Regions from separate parts of the Streptomyces sp. NPDC001381 genome, predicted to be linked through region 2. Evidence: riboswitches for the same ligand, from Rfam matches in the RefSeq annotation. Region 2 holds a riboswitch; each other region holds the start of a gene.
The links. Region 2 has a riboswitch for S-adenosylmethionine ahead of thrC (threonine synthase). Riboswitches for the same ligand answer to the same signal wherever they lie in the genome.
Positions count from the first base shown of each region.

Region 1 (2,255 bases), on a different contig from region 2:
TCGCCGAGCACCCGGGGCGCTACGCCGGCCGGACGCTGCGCGCGCTGTGCCAGGAGATGCACGACCACCTGCGCTCGGCCCGCCTCGTCGACCTGCTGGACAACGCCTTCAGGCAGTTGCCGGAACCCGTCACCCCGCCGCAGCTGTGCTACCAGCGGCTGATCCGCGGCGGCACGCACCGGGTGCGGCTGACCGACGCGCCGGGCCAGGTGGCCGCCGCCATGGTCACCGTCACCCCGCCCGGCATCCCCGTCCTCATGCCCGGCGAGAGCGTCGGCGCCCCCGACGGCCCCCTGCTGCGCTACCTCACCGCACTGGAGGCGTTCGACCGGCACTTCCCCGGATTCCGCAGTGAGACCCACGGCGTGACGGTGGACCCGGACACCGGCGACTATCTCATCGAGTGCCTGCGACCGACGGCGAACGACGGCACGAGCGCGGGCCGCCGCGCCGTGGCGCCGGCGCAGCGCGGTGCGAGGGAAACCCGACCGCATCGCTGATGTCCGACCGCTTCGGCACGCTGCGCCGGCTCACCTCTCGTCATTGACGGATCAAGACCCTTGTCATTGACGGATTACGGCGGCGGTCCATCAAGTTTCACATGGCATTGAGTGTCAGCATCAAGCCCTGGCTCGCTGACCGGCAACCCTCCGACGCGGTGGGGTGGTCCAGGTGCCGGCGCTGACGGTGGTCGGGCTGCCGGCCGGGCAGCTGATCGCGGGTTCGGTGGTGGTGGAGACCGTGTTCTCCCGCGACGGCCTGGGCCGGATCACGGCCGCCGCGGTCACCGTCCAGGACATCCCGCTGGTCCAGGGGGTCGTGGTGTTCGGTGCGCTGGTCTTCGTGCCGGCCAACCTGATCGTCGATCTCGTCTGTCCGCTGCTCGACCCGCGGATCGTGGTGGCCTCCGGCAGGAAGGGGAGTCACGCATGCCCGAGTCCCTCGTCGACGACGTGGCCACCGGCGCCGCGCTCGGTCCGGCGCGACCGGTCGAACCCGGCAGCGGCCCGAGGCCCGGGCGAGGGCGCGAACTGCGGCGCGTGCTGCGGTTCTTGCTGCGCCGGCCCGGTCTGTCGGCATCGGTCCTCGTCGTTGTCCTCGTGGTGCTGGCCGCGTTCCGGCCCGGACCGTTCACCTCGCAGGACCCGCTGCACGGGGTGTCGTCGCAGAATTTCCGGGGTGCCGGCGGCGCGCACTGGTTCGGCACCGACGAACTGGGACGCGACGTGTTCTCCCGGGTCGTGCACGGGGCGCAGCTGTCGCTGAAGGCCACACTGATCGCGGTGGGCCGGCACCCCGCCCCGGCGCCGCTGTTCGGGGTGGCGGGCGGGGGGCCGGGCCGGTAAGTTGGCGATCTTCGGGGTGGCAGACGCTCCGGAGTCCTTGAATGTGAACGCCATGATGCGCCCAGACCAGCCCCGCGCCCGACTTCGTCTCGATGCCGCGCTGGACGGCCTCACCGCCACCTTCGGCGGGATGACCGCACACCCCGACGAGCACAACTGCGAGTGTCACTGGGGCAGCCCCGAAGACCTTGCGCAGCTCAAGACGCCGGACGTGGAGCTGGACCCCGACCTCCTGCGGCGCACCTGGCAGGCCTGCGACTGGAGCGACCACGACTCCGTGCTGCGGCGGATCCTTCCCCAGTTCGCCCCGGCCCTCGTCGCCGGGCTCGTCCAGCCGCCCCTGTTCGTCATGGCGGAGGTCGGCCAGGCGTTCGCTCGCGGTCATTGGCAGCAGTGGCCCGACGCCCAGGCGGAAGCGGTCGGGGAGTTCCTGCACGCGTGGTGGGCCGACACGCTCACCGATCCGGCGCCCGTCGTACCGGCGTACGAGGTGCTCACCCTGTGCACCGAGGCAGCCGGCGCGCTCACCCCGTGGCTCGACGACTGGGCGACGCTGACCGGTCCCCCGGCCGACCAGCACCTGGCCGAACTGGCGGCACAGTGGGAGTACGACCTGCTCGGCGACCAACTCCCCTGGCACGCCTGGGACGACGAGGAGGAGATGCGCGCGGAGCTCACCGCCTGGCTGGTCCGCCACGCCCCTGCCCGGCTCCGGGCCCACGGCGCGTCCGAGGAACTGCTCCACCGCATACGGCTGCTCGGCCTCACCGGCCCCGCTCGCTGGGAGGACCCTCACTGGCCCGACCGCCGTTACTGACCCGCCGCACCGTGCGGCCCCCCGGGTCGGGGCGTGCACGTCCTGCGACCGAAGGTGTTTGCGGTCCGAGCGAGGGGCAATGCGAAGTCCAT
Region 1 is NZ_JBIAWO010000002.1:1,192,034-1,194,288, reverse strand. It holds gene ACFY2L_RS12300 (Orn/Lys/Arg decarboxylase N-terminal domain-containing protein) at 1-500, shown strand, start outside; SAM riboswitch class IV at 604-717, shown strand; partial or broken gene ACFY2L_RS12295 (ABC transporter permease subunit) at 673-918, shown strand; gene ACFY2L_RS12290 (hypothetical protein) at 930-1,346, shown strand; gene ACFY2L_RS12285 (hypothetical protein) at 1,402-2,163, shown strand; gene ACFY2L_RS12280 (hypothetical protein) at 2,254-2,255, shown strand, end outside.
Region 1: it holds a riboswitch for S-adenosylmethionine, as region 2 does, so the genes downstream of both, ACFY2L_RS12290 (hypothetical protein) here and thrC (threonine synthase) in region 2, are expected to answer to the same signal.

Region 2 (2,255 bases):
TTGGACGCGACCAGCACCTGAGCACCCCGAGCAGCAGCGTCGTGCGTGGAAGCCATACGCCTCAACCTAGCCCGGTCCGGAAACGCTCAAACGTACGGTCGCCCCCTGTGGACGGGCCGTATCCAGCCGTATACGGCCCGCCCGCCGGCGTTACGCGACCTTGCGGGTCTGGTACTCGGCTATCTCCGCCATCGGCGGCCGTTCCTCGGTGTCCACCGAGTAGGTGCGGGGCTCGAAGCCGTCGCTGCCGCGCTCGAACTGGGTGAGGGCGGGGCGGACGAGGTGGCCGCGGGCCAGGCGGAGCTGGGCGGTGCGGTAGATCGCCGCCGCCATGCGGCCGAGCGCCTGCCCGTCCTGGTGGCGGTGCTTGCGCACCCCGACGTCGACCTGCGCGAGGGCGTCCAGGCCCACCAGGTGCAGGGCGTCCACCAGCATGCCCAGCTCGACCCCGTACCCGACGGGGAACGGCAGCTGCTCAAGGAGGCTGCGGCGGGCCGCGTACTCGCCGCCGAGCGGCTGCACGAAACCGGCCAGCTGCGGCCAGTGCATGTTGAGCAGCGGCCGGGCCATGAGCTCGGTCACCCGCCCGCCCTGGCCGGCCGTCCTGCCGGAGGCGAGCGCATCCGGCTCAGTGCCGAGAGGACGGTCGTACATGCCCTTGACCAGGTCCACGCCCGGGTCGGTGAGCAGCGGGCCGACGATGCCCGAGACGAAGTCGGAGGAGAACTCCTTCAGGTCGGCGTCGATGAAGCAGACGATGTCCCCGGTCGTGACGAGCAGCGAGCGCCACAGGACCTCGCCCTTGCCGGGCACGGCCGGGATGCGGGGCAGGATCGCGTCGCGGTGCACGACACGCGCGCCCGCCGCGGCCGCGACCTCGGCCGTACGGTCGGTCGACCCCGAGTCGACGACCACGATCTCGTCGACGAGCGGGACCTGGTGCATGAGGTCGTGACGGATGACCGCGACGATGTCGCCGACCGTCTCCTCCTCGTTCAGCGCGGGCAGGACCACCGACACCGACTGGCCCGAGGCGCGCTTCGCGGCCAGGATCCGGTGGAGCGGGCGATCGGTCACGGACCAGGAGCGGGTGGCCAGCCAGCGCTCGACTTCTTCCAGCACAGTCTGCGGCTCCTCACTGTCGTGATCACACCGGGTGCACGGCAGGTGACCGTGTGATCCATCTCGCGGTTCGGACGACTATCTCAACTGTCCTGGCCTTCGGTTACAGTCTTGAACAACGCGGATGACCATCGCATGTCCGGGGTCGTCCGGCGTTCAGCGTTCAACAACCGAATACCGCTCATCCAGAGGGGCAGAGGGACACGGCCCGATGAAGCCCCGGCAACCCTCCAGCCGGTCTGACCACGTCGTCGTGGTGAGGCTCCCGGCTTGGGAAGGTGCCAAATCCGTCTCACGGCGAGATGCGTCGTGAGGAAGATGAGGAGAAAGGGCCTCGCCTCACATGGCTGCGCAGACTGTTGCCACCGAAACCACCGCCTCCCCCGTCGACCTCGGTCCCGCCGCGGCGCTGAGCTGCCGCGAGTGCGGTCACCGCGTCCCCCTCGGCCCGGTCTTCGCCTGCGAGGAGTGTTTCGGCCCGCTCGAGATCGCGTACGACTTCTCCTCCTACGACACGGAGGAGCTCCGCAAGCGCATCGAGGCGGGACCCGCGAACATCTGGCGCTACGCGCCGCTGCTGCCCGTCCCGGCCGACGTGGCGGACAAGCCCAACATCAACCCCGGTTGGACCCAGCTCGTCAAGGCCGACAACCTGGCCCGTGAGCTGGGCATCGACGCCGGCAAGCTGTTCGTCAAGGACGACTCCGGCAACCCGACCCACTCCTTCAAGGACCGGGTCGTCGCCCAGGCCCTGGAGGCCGCCCGCGCCTTCGGCTTCACCACGCTCTCCTGCTCCTCCACCGGCAACCTGGCCGGCGCGGTGGGCGCCGCCGCGGCCCGGGCCGGCTTCCGCTCGTGCGTGTTCATCCCGCACGACCTGGAGCAGGGCAAGGTCGTCATGGCCGCGATCTACGGCGGCGAGCTCGTCGGCATCGAGGGCAACTACGACGACGTCAACCGCTTCTGCTCCGAGCTCATCGGCGACCCGGCGGGTGAGGGCTGGGGTTTCGTCAACGTCAACCTGCGGCCGTACTACGCCGAGGGCTCCAAGACGCTGGCCTACGAGATCGCCGAGCAGCTCGGCTGGCGGCTTCCCGACCAGCTGGTCGTGCCCATCGCCTCCGGCTCGCAGC
Region 2 is NZ_JBIAWO010000007.1:341,753-344,007, reverse strand. It holds gene ACFY2L_RS29350 (trehalose-6-phosphate synthase) at 1-56, opposite strand, end outside; gene ACFY2L_RS29345 (glucosyl-3-phosphoglycerate synthase) at 151-1,122, opposite strand; SAM riboswitch class I at 1,301-1,447, shown strand; gene thrC (threonine synthase) at 1,466-2,255, shown strand, end outside.

Region 3 (2,255 bases), on a different contig from region 2:
AAGGAGATCACCCCGACCCGGGGGGCGTCGTCGCCGAAGAGGGAGAGCACGCGGACCTGCGGGACCCCGGCCAGGCCCGCCCGCACCTTCTCGATCAGGTACTGCTCGCGGGCGACCAGCGTGTCGAAGCCGGCCTCCGTGAGGGCCTTGCAGGCCGACGCGACGGCGTGGGCGCCGATCACGTTCGGGGAGCCGGCCTCGTGGCGGGCCTCGCTCTCGTGCCACTCCACGTCCACTCCCCCGTCCTCGCGCCGGGTGACCCTGCGGCTGGCGCCGCCGCCCGCGAGGTACGGCTCCGCCGCGCGCAGCCAGTCGGCGCGGCCGGCCAGGACGCCGGAGCCGAACGGGGCGTACAGCTTGTGGCCGGAGAAGGCGATCCAGTCGACGTCGAGGTCGCGCACCGAGACCGGGTGGTGGGGGGCCAGCTGGGCCGCGTCCAGCACGATCCGGGCGCCGTGCGCGTGCGCGGCCGCCGCGAGCTCGCGCACCGGCCACAGCTCGCCGGTGACGTTCGAGGCGCCGGTGACGCAGACCAGGGCCGGGCCGTACGGGTCGCGGTCGGCCAGGGCCTTCTCCAGGGTATCGACGGCCTGCCGCGGGGTGCGCGGGGCGTCGAGCCAGGTGACCCGGGCGCCCCTCCAGGGCAGCAGCGAGGCGTGGTGCTCGGTCTCGAAGACGAAGACCTGGCAGTCGGCGGGGAGGGCCGCCGCCAGGAGGTTGAGGGAGTCGGTGGTGGAGCGGGTGAAGATCAGCTGGTCGTCGGCCCGGCAGTCCAGGAACCCGGCCACGGTGCTGCGGGCGTTCTCGAAGAGGTCCGTCGACAGCTGGGAGAGGTAGCCGGCGCCGCGGTGGACGCTGCCGTAGTACGGGGCGTAGGCCGCGACGTCGTCCCAGACGCGCTGCAGGGCGGGGGCGCTGGCCGCGTAGTCGAGTGCCGCGTAGGAGACCTCGCCGCCCGTGACGAGCGGGACGGTGACGTCCCGGCCCAGAACGGGCAGCGGGGCACAAACGGTACGGTCGGCGGCAGCGGTGGAGACGGACATGGGGAACTCCCGTGAGAGGCAAGGGGGAACCACCGTGCGGGCGGCTGTGGCTCCGGCACGGAGGAAGGCGAAATGGGGATGCGGAGGCGGGGCTCTACGCCCTAGGTCGTGTCCGCAAAGTCCCGCCTGCCTCGCGACGCCCGGCACGCACTCTCGCCGCACCGGGCGAAAGCCCGGGTACACCCAGTACGAGGCCTTCCGCCCGGCACGCCGAGAGCACGCTCCCCCACGACGCCGGGAGGCCGCCCTGCGGGCGAACGACGGGACTTTGCGGACACGACCTAGCGCATTCGCTTGCTCACGGAAGACTCCCTCGGACGACCCAGGACCCCTGGTTTCGCGAGGGGTCCGCGCTTGCCGGGGACCTTGCTGTCCACGGCCTGGTCTTCACCCGGGGCACCCCGCCACGGACGGAGGGTTGCCGGACAGTCGGCCGGGGCCTCATGACTGTCACTCATGACCTGGTACAGGAACGTACGTGAAGTGATCGTCGTCCCGCAACCCGAGTCCGGATCGCGGGACGACGTCGGGGTGGGGCTACGCGTTGCTGGCGGCCACCCAGCGCTCCAGAGTCCGCTTCGCCGCGCCCGAGTCGACGGACTCGGCCGCCCGGTCCATACCGGCCCTGATCTGCTCCGCCAGTGTTCCGCCGCCCGGCTCCAGGGCGACCAGCGCGGCCGCCGAGTTCAGCAGGACGGCGTCCCGGACCGGGCCCTGCTCGCCGTCCAGCAGGCGGCGGGCGACCTCCGCGTTGTACGACGGGTCCCCGCCCCGCAGGGCCTCCACCGGCACCAGTTCGATGCCGACGTCACGCGGGTCGAAGCTCTCCTCGGTGACCTTGCCGTCGCGGACGGTCCACACCCGCGAGGTGGCCGTCGTGGTCAGCTCGTCGAGGCCGTCGTCGCCGCGGAAGACCAGGGACGAGTTGCCGCGTTCGGCGAAGACGCCCGCGACCACCGGCGCCATGCGCGGGTCCGCGACCCCGACCGCCTGGGCCCGCACCCGGGCGGGGTTGGTCAGCGGGCCGAGGATGTTGAAGACCGTGCGGATGCCCAGCTGGCCGCGGGCGGCGCCGGCGTGGCGCAGCGCCGGGTGGAACTTGATCGCGAAGCAGAACGTGATCCCGGCCTCCTGAGCCACCTCGGCCACCCGCCGCGGGGTCAGCTCCAGGTTGACGCCGAGCTTCTCCAGGACGTCCGAGGCACCGGAGGC
Region 3 is NZ_JBIAWO010000001.1:455,101-457,355, forward strand. It holds gene ACFY2L_RS02090 (aminotransferase class V-fold PLP-dependent enzyme) at 1-1,043, opposite strand, end outside; SAM riboswitch class IV at 1,389-1,505, opposite strand; gene trpD (anthranilate phosphoribosyltransferase) at 1,581-2,255, opposite strand, start outside.
Region 3: it holds a riboswitch for S-adenosylmethionine, as region 2 does, so the genes downstream of both, ACFY2L_RS02090 (aminotransferase class V-fold PLP-dependent enzyme) here and thrC (threonine synthase) in region 2, are expected to answer to the same signal.